2 regions of the Pseudarthrobacter sp. NPDC092424 genome follow, and region 2 is predicted to be linked to the other one. Evidence: riboswitches for the same ligand, from Rfam matches in the RefSeq annotation. Region 2 holds a riboswitch; the other holds the start of a gene.

Region 1 (5,586 bases), on a different contig from region 2:
CGGCCCTGTTCCTCACCGCCAAGGACGCCGTCCAGGACCGGATCCTTGGGCTCGCGGCCGGAGGCGACGACTACGTCACCAAGCCGTTCAGCATGGAGGAGGTCCTGCTCCGCCTGCACCGCCTGGTGCAGCGCTCCGGAGTGGCCGCCATGGACACGGCCGAGCTGGTGGTGGGAGACCTGGTCCTCAACATCGATACCCGCGAAGTAACCCGGGCCGGAGATGACGTCCAGCTCACCGCAACCCAGTTCGAGCTGCTCCGGTACCTCATGGAGAACCCGAGACGCGTGGTCAGCAAAGCCCAGATCCTGGACCGCGTATGGAATTACGACTTCGGCGGCCAGGCCAACATCGTGGAGCTGTACATTTCGTACCTGCGCAAGAAGATCGATGCCGCGCACCCGCCCATGATCCACACCGTCCGGGGTGCAGGTTACGTCATCAAGCCGGCGGACTAGATGGCATTCTCCGGTCCAACTCCGCCGGCCACCTCACGGCCTGCCGGCTCCAGCGGAGCGCCGCGGAACTGGCTGAAGCCGGCCACCTGGCACCTCCGGACCCGGCTCACCGCTTTGGCCATGGCCCTGCTCATCACGATCTGCGGCGCGGTCGGGGTAGTCAGCTACGCCTCCATGGACACCTTCCTGACCCGCCAGCTTGACGACCAGCTGACCCAGGCCGCGGAGCGGTCCAACGATCCGGGACGGCCACCCATGGGTGGCTTCAACGGGCGCGACCCGCTGGATGCCCGGGGGCAGAGCGTCGGGACGCTGAACGCGCGCATCGTTGACGGCCAGGTCAGCAGTGCAGGATTTCTGGCCCCGGACACCACACGGTCAGCGCTTTCGGCGAAAGACAAGGAGACGCTCCAGGCGCTGGCGGCCGGCTCCGCACCGGTGGACAGGAAGCTGTCCACCGGCAACTACCGGCTGGTCGCCGTGCAGACATCGTTTGACGACGTCCTGGTGACCGGGCTGCCGCTCGCTGCCAAGGAAAGCACGCTGGCCTCCCTCGTATGGACCTTCCTCTTCGTGTCGCTCGGCGGGCTGCTGCTCGTGGGATTCGCCGGAACGGTGCTGATCCGCCGCACGATGAAACCGCTGGAGCAGCTTTCCGGGGTGGCCACCAGGGTTTCCCGCCTCCCGCTGGACGCGGGCGAGGTCGCGCTGGCAGTGCGGGTGCCGCCGTCGAACGCCAATCCGGGAACAGAAGTAGGCAGCGTGGGACACGCGCTGAACCTCATGCTGGACCACGTGGCCAACGCGCTGCAGGCCCGGCAGCGCAGCGAAACCAAGGTGCGGCAGTTCGTAGCTGACGCATCGCACGAGCTGCGCACTCCCCTGACTGCGATCCGGGGCTACACCGAACTGCTCCGCATGACCGAGCACTTCACGCCTGAGGGCGAACGGTCACTGGCCCGCGTGCAAAGCCAGTCCGAGCGCATGACGGCGCTGGTGGAGGACCTGCTGCTGCTCGCCCGGCTGGACGAGGGGCAGCCGCTGAAGCTGGCGGACGTGGACCTGACCCAGCTGGTGATTGAAGGTGTCAGCGACGAGAAGGTCATGGCGCCGGGGCACAACTGGCGGCTGGAACTGCCCGAGGAGCCCGTGGTCGTTGCCGGCGATGCTGCACAGCTTCGCCAGGTGCTGATGAACCTGTTATCCAACGCGCGCAAGCACACGCCTGCCGGCACCACCGTGGAGACGAGGGTCAGGGTGGTTCCCGGCGGCGCCGCGGAGGTTGCGGTAACGGACGACGGCGGCGGGATTCCCCCGGAGTTCGTGGACAAGGTCTTTGCCCGGTTTGCCCGCGCAGACGCGGCGCGGAAGGGCGCCTCCGACCGAAGCGGCCCTGCGGCGGCCGAAGGGACCAGCGGCCTGGGGCTGTCGATCGTACAGTCCATTGTGGAAGCGCACGGCGGCACCGTCAGCGTCGAGTCACGGCCCGGCCGGACGAGCTTCATAGTCAGACTGCCCATTACGTCCGGGTGAGGCGGCAGGCAATGGCGACGCGCCGCCGTCGTGATCTCTGTTACCAAAATGTGACTTCGGCCTGAAACTCCTGTACCGTCGAATGGTGCGCTTCCGTTCGTGGCGCATGTCCGGATGACGCCGAGCTCTGCCGCTTCCCGGACTCCGATAGACCGATGGCAGAGGCGGGGGACCCACCGTCCCGGGCACGCTATCAGGCCCTTGGGGTTAAGCCAGCACGTGAATGTTCCGTGCGGCCGGATGCCCTCATCCGAACCCGACAGCTAACTCCGCAGGTGTGAGAGGCGATCCATCATGTCTGAATTCCAGGTAGAACCGCGCCCAAATTCTGGCGTTCCCACCCGCGCAGCCGCCCGCGCGGCCAAGCGCTCCCGCCGTGGCACCTTCCCCGCATTGGGGCGCCGGGCTGCCGTGCTGGCGGCATCCTGCGCGCTGCTGGTGGGCGTTGGCGCTGCGGGCCAGGCCACGGAGTCGATGACCCGCGCTGCATCCACGGAACCCGCGGCCACGCAGCTCTCCCCCGCTGAGCAGCAGGCGCAGCTGGCCCTCGAAAAGAGCGAGCTCCAGTCCGCCGCGGCAGAAGCCGCCGCCGCCAAGGCAGCCGCCGCCAAGACGGCCGCTGCTGAGAAGGCTGCCGCCACGAAGGCTGCTGCCGCGAAGACGGCCGCCGAGAAGGCTGCAGCTGCGAAGGCTGCCGCAGACAAAGCCGCGGCCGAAAAGGCTGCTGCCGCGAAGGCCAAGGCTGCGAAGCCGGCCGCCGTGAACGACCCCGCTGGCGCGCAGGCCTACGCCGCCAGCCAGCTGGCGGCGTACGGCTGGGCGCCGGACCAGATGCAGTGCCTGAAGACGCTGTGGACCAAGGAATCCGACTGGAAGACCACGGCCACCAACTCCAGCAGTGGCGCATACGGCATCGTGCAGTCCCTGCCTGCCGAGAAGATGGCAAGCGCGGGAGCCGATTACCTCACCAACTACCGCACGCAGATCAACTGGGGCCTGGACTACATCAAGGAGCGCTACCAGTCACCGTGCGGCGCGCTGAACTTCCACTACGCCAACAACTGGTACTAGGCAGGACCGGCCCGCCGGCCGGGACCGGCAGGGCGGGGTCTGTTACCCGTCCTGCCGGCTAACCTGCGATGCCGTACAGGCGGTCGCCGGCGTCGCCCAGGCCCGGAACGATGTAGGACTTTTCGTTGAGTTTCTCGTCGATGGAGGCCAGCACGATGGTCACGTTAGCGCCGGAGAGTTCCTCTTCGAGCTTGGCCAGGCCTTCCGGGGCGGCCAGCAGGCAGATGCAGGTGACGTCAGAGGCGCCCCGCTTGAACAGGAACTTGATGGCCTCGCGGAGGGTTCCGCCGGTGGCAAGCATCGGGTCCAGCACGAAGATCTGGCGGTCCGTCAGGTCCTCAGGCAGGCGCTCGGCGTAGGTGATGATGTCCAAGGTTTCCTCGTCGCGGGCCATGCCCAGGAAGCCAACCTCCGCCGTGGGGACCAGTTTGGTCATGCCCTCAAGCATCCCCAGGCCGGCGCGGAGGATCGGAACCACCAGCGGCGTGGGCTTGGTGAAAGCCGTACCCACGGTGGTGCTGACAGGGGTCTCGATAGTGACTTCTTCGGTGCGGACCTCGCGGGTGGCCTCGTACGCCAGCAGCGTGACCAGCTCCTCCGTCAACTGCCGGAAGACCGGCGAGGGGGTGTTTTTGTCCCTCAGGACGGTGAGCTTGTGGGCGACCAAGGGGTGGTCAACAACGAGAGTGCGCATGGGTCCAAACTATCACCCGGCACGATGGTCCCCCGGGCCGCGGCCCCGGCCCGCATCCGCTCCGCGCTCCCCCTGGTGCTCGGGCATGTGGTCGTGGATTTTCTCCGCCACGACGTCCCGCACCACGGGGTGGTCGAACGTGGGTGCGGGACCCACGTGTTCCTTGCGCCTTGTCAGATGGAAGAGCCTGTGGGCCAGGATCACCAGGCCCACCCAGGCACCGCCCAGCAGCCAGCCGGCAGTGACGTCCGTGAGCCAGTGGTGGCCAAGGAAGACCCGGCTCAGGCCCATGGCGATGATGAAAATCACTCCCGCGGTGATGGCCATAACGCGCACCCAGAGCTGATGGAACTGCAGGCACAGGACGTACAGCAGCACACCGATGACCACCGTCGTGTTTAACGTGTGGCCGCTCGGGAAGGACGGCGAGTGCTCGAACGGGGGGACGGCTTCCGAGTGGTCGGGCCGCGTCCGGCCTACCAGGCGCTTGCCGACGGTGGTGGCGTAGATGGAGACGGCCGCGGCACCGCCCACCAGGATAATCGGCCGCCATGTCCTGCTCAGGAAGGTTAACCAGGCAGTGAGGATGCTGGCCAGGATGGGCATCCCCACCCCGCCGCCAATATTGGTGAAGCCCGTGACGAAGGCGTCCAGCTCCGGGTTCCGGAGGGTCTGCGAGTACTCCAGCGCCGGAATGTCGAGGTTGGTGAGCCCTTCGTCATCCACCACATTCGAGTAGACCTCCGCGCCGAGGAGCGCGAGTGCCACCACAAGGCTGCCGCCTACGATCAATGTCAGCCAGAGGGCGGCGTACGGCTTGATCCATTTGTCCATGCGGTCTTTGACAGTACTCACTGTGCCTCCCGGCGGATGGTCGTCACGGGCTCTGGGTATCCTTCGAAACTATCATTGAGCCATGGTCTCCGCAGGAAAATCACACCACGAATGGATGGGCCTCGCCCTCGCGGAGGCCCGTCGTGCCCTTGCCACGGCGGATGTGCCGATCGGCGCCGTGGTCATAGGGCCCGACGGCGGCCTGCTGGGTTCCGGTCGCAACCAGCGGGAGGAGCTCGGAGACCCGACCGCCCATGCCGAGGTGGTGGCGATCCGCGAGGCGGCGGCCCGGCTCCGTGAACGGGCAAGGCTCGGCGGCGGCGCGGACGACGGATGGCGGCTGGCCGACTGCACTCTGGTGGTCACCCTTGAACCGTGCGCCATGTGCGCGGGAGCGGTTGTGTTGTCGCGGATCCCCCGGGTGGTCTTCGGCGCGTGGGACGAGAAGGCCGGGGCGGCAGGCTCAGTGTTCGACGTTCTGCGCGAGCGCCGCCTCAACCATTGGGTGGAGGTCTACCCGGGCGTCCGTGAGGCCGAATGCGCCGCCCTGTTGCGGGAGTTTTTCGCGACCCACCGGATATAGGGCTGCAGGCCTGGCGCGCGTTTTCCGCGCGCCTGGTCTTTAGCCGCGCAGCGCCTCCAGGACCGTGCGCGCGGTGTGCTGCCAGTCCGGCAGCCTGGAACGGGCATCAAGCGCGGCCGTGCGCCACGTGGCCCGCAGCTGCGGATCCTCCAGCCAGCGGCGGACGACGGCAGCCAGTTCCGCCGGGCTTTCCTGCCCGCCGGGTGTCAGGGGAACCGCGGCACCGGGCAGGATGTGAGCGGGGTGTTCGGAGCCGCCGGACCCGGAAATTCGTTGGCCGAGGGCTTCCACCGCACCGGTCCCGTCCCGCACTACCACCGGAATGCCGCGGGCCAGGGACTCTGTGACTGACATGCCAAAGGCCTCCTCCCGCGAGACCAGGAGACTTAGGTTGGACAGCGCCCACTCCCCCT
Region 2 (5,586 bases):
GAACCCCGGCTGCTACTTGCGGAGGCGTTCCACGACGTAATCGATGCTGGCCAGCAGTGCGGTCACGTCCGCCGGTTCGATGGCCACGAACGTGGCGATCCGCAGCTGGTTGCGGCCCAGCTTGCGGTACGGCTCGGTGTCCACCACGCCGTTGGCGCGCAGGACCTTCGCCACCTGGGCGGCGTCCACGGAGTCGTCGAAGTCGATCGTCGCGATGACATTGGAACGCTCGTCCGGGTTGGTGACGAACGGCGTGGCGAAGTCCGAGGCCTCGGCCCAGGTGTAGATCCGGCCCGCGGAATCAGCGGTGCGCGAGGCGGCGAAGTCCAGGCCGCCGTTCCCGTTGAGCCACTGCACCTGCGCGTCCAGCGTCACCAGGGTGGACAGCGACGGGGTGTTGTACGTCTGGTTCAGGCGCGAGTTGTCGATGGCGGTCTGGAGGTCCAGGAAGTCAGGAATCCAGCGGCCGCTTGCCTTCACGCGGGCGGCGCGTTCCAGGGCGGCGGGGGAGAAGAGGCCCAGCCAGAGGCCGCCGTCGGAGGCGAAGTTCTTTTGGGGCGCGAAGTAGTAGACATCGCTTTCGGCCACGTCCACGTCCAGGCCGCCTGCGGCTGAGGTGGCGTCCACCAGCACCAGGGCGCCCTGGTCAGCACCGGCAACACGCTTGACCGGAGCGTAGACACCGGTGGAGGTCTCGTTCTGCGGCCAGGCGTACGCATCCACGCCCGCTTCCGCCTGCGGAGAGGGGCGGGTGCCGGGTTCGGACTTGATGATGGAGGACGCATCGAGGAACGGCGCCTTGTTGGTGGCGGCGGCAAACTTGGAGCCGAACTCGCCGAAGGACAGGTGCTGGGCCTTCTTCTCCACCAGGCCGAACGCGGCAACATCCCAGAAAGCCGTGGAACCGCCGACGCCGAGGACCACTTCGTACCCTTCCGGGGCGCGGAAGAATGCGCTCAGGCCTTCGCGGACGGAACCCACCAGGTTTTTGACGGGGGCCTGGCGGTGCGACGTGCCCAGGATGGACTTCGAGGCCGCGGACAATGCATCGATCTGTTCCTGGCGGACCTTCGAGGGGCCGGCGCCGAACCGTCCGTCCGCGGGCAGGAGGTCGGCGGGAATAGTGATGCTGTTGTCGCTCACAGGTGCTCCAGTTTCGGCATGGACGCGCATGGTCCGGGCGGATGGTTGGCCTGCGGCCGGCTGCGGTGGCTCAGGCCCTCCTTATTCTGCCTGAACGGGTGTTCCCGCAGGAACCGGATGCGTCATAGTCCAGCAATTGAGACAAGGCGCGATGCTGCCTTCGGCGACTATTCGGACAAATTCAAAACAGGCTAAGCTTTTCACCGGACTACGCCCGGCCGAAGGCGTTACGGTAGGACAACGCAAGGTACTGCGCTCGAGGAGCTGAGCTGGATGACGGATCTGATCGACACTACGGAGATGTACCTTCGCACGATTCTGGAGCTTGAGGAGGAGAACATCGTTGCCCTGCGCGCCCGGATTGCGGAGCGGCTGCGCCACTCGGGCCCCACGGTGTCCCAGACCATCGGTCGGATGGAACGCGATGGCCTGGTGGTGGTCTCCGGAGACAGGCACCTTGAACTCACCGAGACCGGGCGCAAACGGGCCACCGAAGTCATGCGCAAGCATCGGCTGGCCGAACGGCTCCTCGCGGACGTCATCGGCCTGGACTGGGCATACGTACACGATGAAGCCTGCCGTTGGGAACATGTCATGAGCGAGCGGGTGGAGCGGCGCATCTACGAGCTCCTCGACCATCCCACGGAGTCCCCTTACGGCAACCCCATTCCCGGGCTCGACGCCCTGGGCGGCCAGCCGGTGCAGGCCGGCGGTGGCGCTGCGCCGGCTGCCGATAGTGCTGTGAGCCTGCTCGAAGCGATGAAGGCCTACCAGCCCGCTTCCGCGGTGGTGGTCAGTCGGCTGGCCGAGCCCATCCAGGTGGAGCCGGAACTTCTCCTGCAGCTCGACGAGGGTGGAATCCGCCCCGGCGCCAAGGTGTCGCTTGAGCGGGTGGGGGACTACATTTCGGTGCGGGTGCCGGGGATCGAAGGCGCACTCGAGCTGCCGCCGGAAGTGGCCGCGCACGTCTTCGTTACCGTCGTTTAGGGTCCTCAGGGCCTTCGCCTCTTACCCCGGCGTGCCCGTTCCCACACGGTTATAACGGAATTGTTACTGCCGGGCTTAAGCCCGTATAGTTAAACCCAAGCGTTGATACACAAGCGTTACCTGATCCGGAGCCGAGCTCTGCCAGCGGATCAGGTGCACGAGTCATTTACTGGCAGAGGCGGGGGAACCACAACCGGCAGCGGGGGCTGCCTTGGGGTGAAGTCCGTCAGCAGCAAGCCTCTCCAGCAAATTCCTCCCGGGATAGCTCTGTGCAGAAGTTTGCTTACGGCGGACCGGGTCTTTGAACTCTCTGACCCGAATCCGACAGCTAACTTCGCAGGCTTTCCAGAGAGGAAACCTTCTTTTGAGCATGCAGACCTCCAGGGGCCGGCGCCGCGCTGCGGGCCCCTCACCGACCCCCCGGGTTGTGGAAGTCATCGCCGCGGAGCGCCCCCGCGATTTCCACCGGGAAGCCCGCCGCCGGCGCGGCCCCTTCCGGCAGATGACGGAGTTCGCCTCAGCGAGCGGTATCGGCCAGAAGGCCGGAATTGCCCTGGCAGCCACCGGGCTCGTCCTCACCGTGACGGTCCCCTCCACCAGCCCGGTAATGGCCACTGAGGCCTCGGACGTTGTTCCCGCGGTTGCCGTGCAGCCCGCACAGCAGCCTGAAATCTCCGCTGAGGCCGGGGCCCGTATTGATTTCAGCCGCTCCGCAGTGGTCACCAAGGCGGACCCGGACGGCAAGCTGAAGCAGCTCCTGAGCGCCCAGTCCGCCAGCGCAATCTCGCGCGCCGCTTCGGTGGGCAGCCTTGGTGCGCCCCTGGCCAACCTGACTATGGTGTCCCCGTTCGGCTACCGGGTGAGTCCCATCACGGGCGGCTACGGCGACTTCCACCGTGGCGAGGACTTCGCGGCCCAGTGCGGCACCTCCGTGCTCGCGGCGGCCACCGGCACCGTGACCTTCGTGGGCTGGCATGATTTCGGCGGCGGCAACCGGGTGGTCATCGACCACGGAAATGGCCTGGAGACAACGTACAACCACCTCTCCGGCTTCAACGTCCGGGAGGGCGAGACTGTGGGCCGCGGCGACGTAGTGGCATATAGCGGAACCACAGGGGCGTCCACGGGCTGCCACCTCCACTTCGAGGTCCAGGTCAACGGCGAGGTCGTCGACCCCACCGGCTGGCTCTAGTCAAAACTGAGGGTTTGCTCTCGCAACACTTTTAGGCCCCGTGACCTTAATGTGACATTGGTTATTAATTCCTGTAACGTCGTACACGCGTCAACTTTTCCGAAGTTGACGCTCTTGAGTGGATTGCCTAACTCTGCCACCGCTCAAGGTCCGTTCGCATTTCATCGTCTGGCAGGGGCGGGGGAACCAATTTCGGCCTTCTGTTTGTGGGAAGGCCTTGGGGTTAAGCCGTAAAAGCTTCCTTGGAAGCGCGCGGCCGGGTGACTCCCATCCGAATCCGACAGCTCACCTCGCAGGCATTGGGAGAGGCTACCTTTCGTGTCTTCACGTCGTAATTCTGCGCGCCACCGTGCACAAACGGTGCGCACCAACCCTTTGGGCTCCGTATCCAAGGCCGTCAGCGCCAATGCGGGGACCATGGGTCGCCAGGCCGCAGTCGCAGCAGCAGCTTCGGGCCTCATTCTGACCATGGGCCTGCCGGCCACCGCAGCGGACACCACCGCGGGCATTTCGGCCTCCACCGAGTCTGGAGCCCCGAATGCCGCCGTAATGGCAGCCCCCACCGCCACGGTTTCCTTCGAGCGCCCGGTGGTTAAGACCACCGCAGCTCCGGAGATCGAGCCGGTCGAGGTACAGTCCACCTCCGAGGAAGAAGAGTCCACCACGGGCTCCGCCGCCGACACTGCACTGTCTGCAGTTGCCGGTGCTTCCACCTCCGGCATTGCCGGTATTGCCTACACAGGCATTGGCCGCCCGTACGTCTGGGGCGGCACCTCTCCCAACGGCTGGGACTGCTCCGGCTTCACGCAGTGGGTCTATGCGCAGGCCGGCATCAGCATTCCCCGCGTCAACGCATGGTCCATCATGACCGCCACCGCTGCCCCCAAGCCGGGCGACTTGGTGGTCCAGAACGGCGGTGCCCACGTGGGCATCTACGTCGGCAACGGCATGATGGTCAGCGCGCTGAACCCCAGCCAGGGCACCCTGCTGCATGCCGTGGCCGCCACCGGTTCCTCGGTGTATTACACGCTCAACCCGTAGTTCAAGACGGCCCGCCCGCGGGCCCGGTTCAAACGCGTATTTCGCCAATCACCACATCCCCGTTTGGGACGTGCCGGGGTACCCCCAAGATCCCGGCACGTCAATAGCCCTGGGCTGTTCACAGCGGTCTTGAGGAAATCGAAAGAGAGAACATGACTACTCGTGCTACCGCACGGCACCGCGCCGAGGTCACCAAGACCAACTCGCTTGCTGTCATTGCCAAGGCCGTGGGCGACAACGCCGGCGGCATGGGCCGCCAGGCCGCAGTCATCGCTGCCGCTTCCGGCCTTGTCCTGACCAGCGGTGTTGCCGCCAACGCTGCAGACTCCAACGTCCAGCGCGATTCAGCCCCGGCTTCTGCCCTGTCGGTCGAGTCCGCCGTGGATGCGCCCATCTCGGCTGCCTCCACCATCTCCATCAGCTTCGAGAAGCCGGCCGTCTCCACCGAGGCCGCTCCCGTTGTCGAGGAAGAGCCCGTTGTTGAGGTGAAGGAGGCCGAGCCGGCTCCGGAACCCGAAACGGCAGCACCGGCCACCGCGGCCACGGTGACGGCATCCGCACCGACGGCCACCAAGGCTTCCGCCAGCGGTAAGGGTGCAGCCATCCTGTCGGCCGCCTACGCCCAGCTGGGTGTGTCCCAGGACTGCACCATGCTGGTGACCAACTCCTTGGCCGCCGTTGGCATCAACTTCCATGACTGGCCCGCCGGCTACCTCTCCCTTGGCCGCACGGTCAGCGCAGCTGAAGCCCAGCCCGGCGACCTCATCTACTACGCGGACGGCGGCGCGGGCGTAGCGCACATCGCTGTCTACGCCGGCAACGGCCAGGCCGTGCACGGTGGCTATAACGGCAACCAGACGGTGGTCTTCAGCGCGAACGTGGGCTCCGGCCCGGTCTTCATCCGCGTCGACTGACACGCCTTCGCAAGCCCTCCCCACTCCGGGAGCTTTGTCCTCTTAGAGCGCTTATAACCCCCCTTTGGGGTGGCTAAGCGGACAAAGACTCCGGTGGGGAGGGCTTTTGCGTGCCCGCATTCCCGCGCCGGATTAGCTGATGGCGCAATTCTTTGTTTACTCTGGTGGTGTCGATCCATAGCCCGGACATGCCGAGGGCAGCCGGCCCTCGTGCCCCTGACGGGTGCGGCCGTGAAGAGGTACGTGCATGCGCACTCTCGTTCTGAATGCTGGATATGAACCGCTGGCGGTAATAACTTTCCGCCGGGC

What was found. Region 2 has a riboswitch for cyclic di-AMP ahead of ACIQCN_RS11025 (M23 family metallopeptidase). Riboswitches for the same ligand answer to the same signal wherever they lie in the genome.
Region 1: linked by a shared signal. The riboswitch ahead of ACIQCN_RS10095 (hypothetical protein) and the one ahead of ACIQCN_RS11025 (M23 family metallopeptidase) in region 2 are both predicted to bind cyclic di-AMP.

What each region holds. Positions count from the first base shown of each region.
Region 1 is NZ_JBIVQC010000005.1:202,446-208,031, reverse strand. Features, by position in the region: gene ACIQCN_RS10105 (response regulator transcription factor) at 1-458, shown strand, start outside; gene ACIQCN_RS10100 (sensor histidine kinase) at 459-1,991, shown strand; cyclic di-AMP (ydaO/yuaA leader) riboswitch at 2,100-2,280, shown strand; gene ACIQCN_RS10095 (hypothetical protein) at 2,286-3,062, shown strand; gene upp (uracil phosphoribosyltransferase) at 3,121-3,756, opposite strand; gene ACIQCN_RS10085 (phosphatase PAP2 family protein) at 3,769-4,611, opposite strand; gene ACIQCN_RS10080 (nucleoside deaminase) at 4,673-5,173, shown strand; gene ACIQCN_RS10075 (glycosyltransferase family 4 protein) at 5,213-5,586, opposite strand, start outside.
Region 2 is NZ_JBIVQC010000006.1:143,972-149,557, reverse strand. Features, by position in the region: gene serC (phosphoserine transaminase) at 13-1,143, opposite strand; gene ACIQCN_RS11030 (metal-dependent transcriptional regulator) at 1,417-2,130, shown strand; cyclic di-AMP (ydaO/yuaA leader) riboswitch at 2,250-2,488, shown strand; gene ACIQCN_RS11025 (M23 family metallopeptidase) at 2,501-3,322, shown strand; cyclic di-AMP (ydaO/yuaA leader) riboswitch at 3,437-3,635, shown strand; gene ACIQCN_RS11020 (C40 family peptidase) at 3,740-4,363, shown strand; gene ACIQCN_RS11015 (NlpC/P60 family protein) at 4,516-5,277, shown strand; gene ACIQCN_RS11010 (HNH endonuclease) at 5,525-5,586, shown strand, end outside.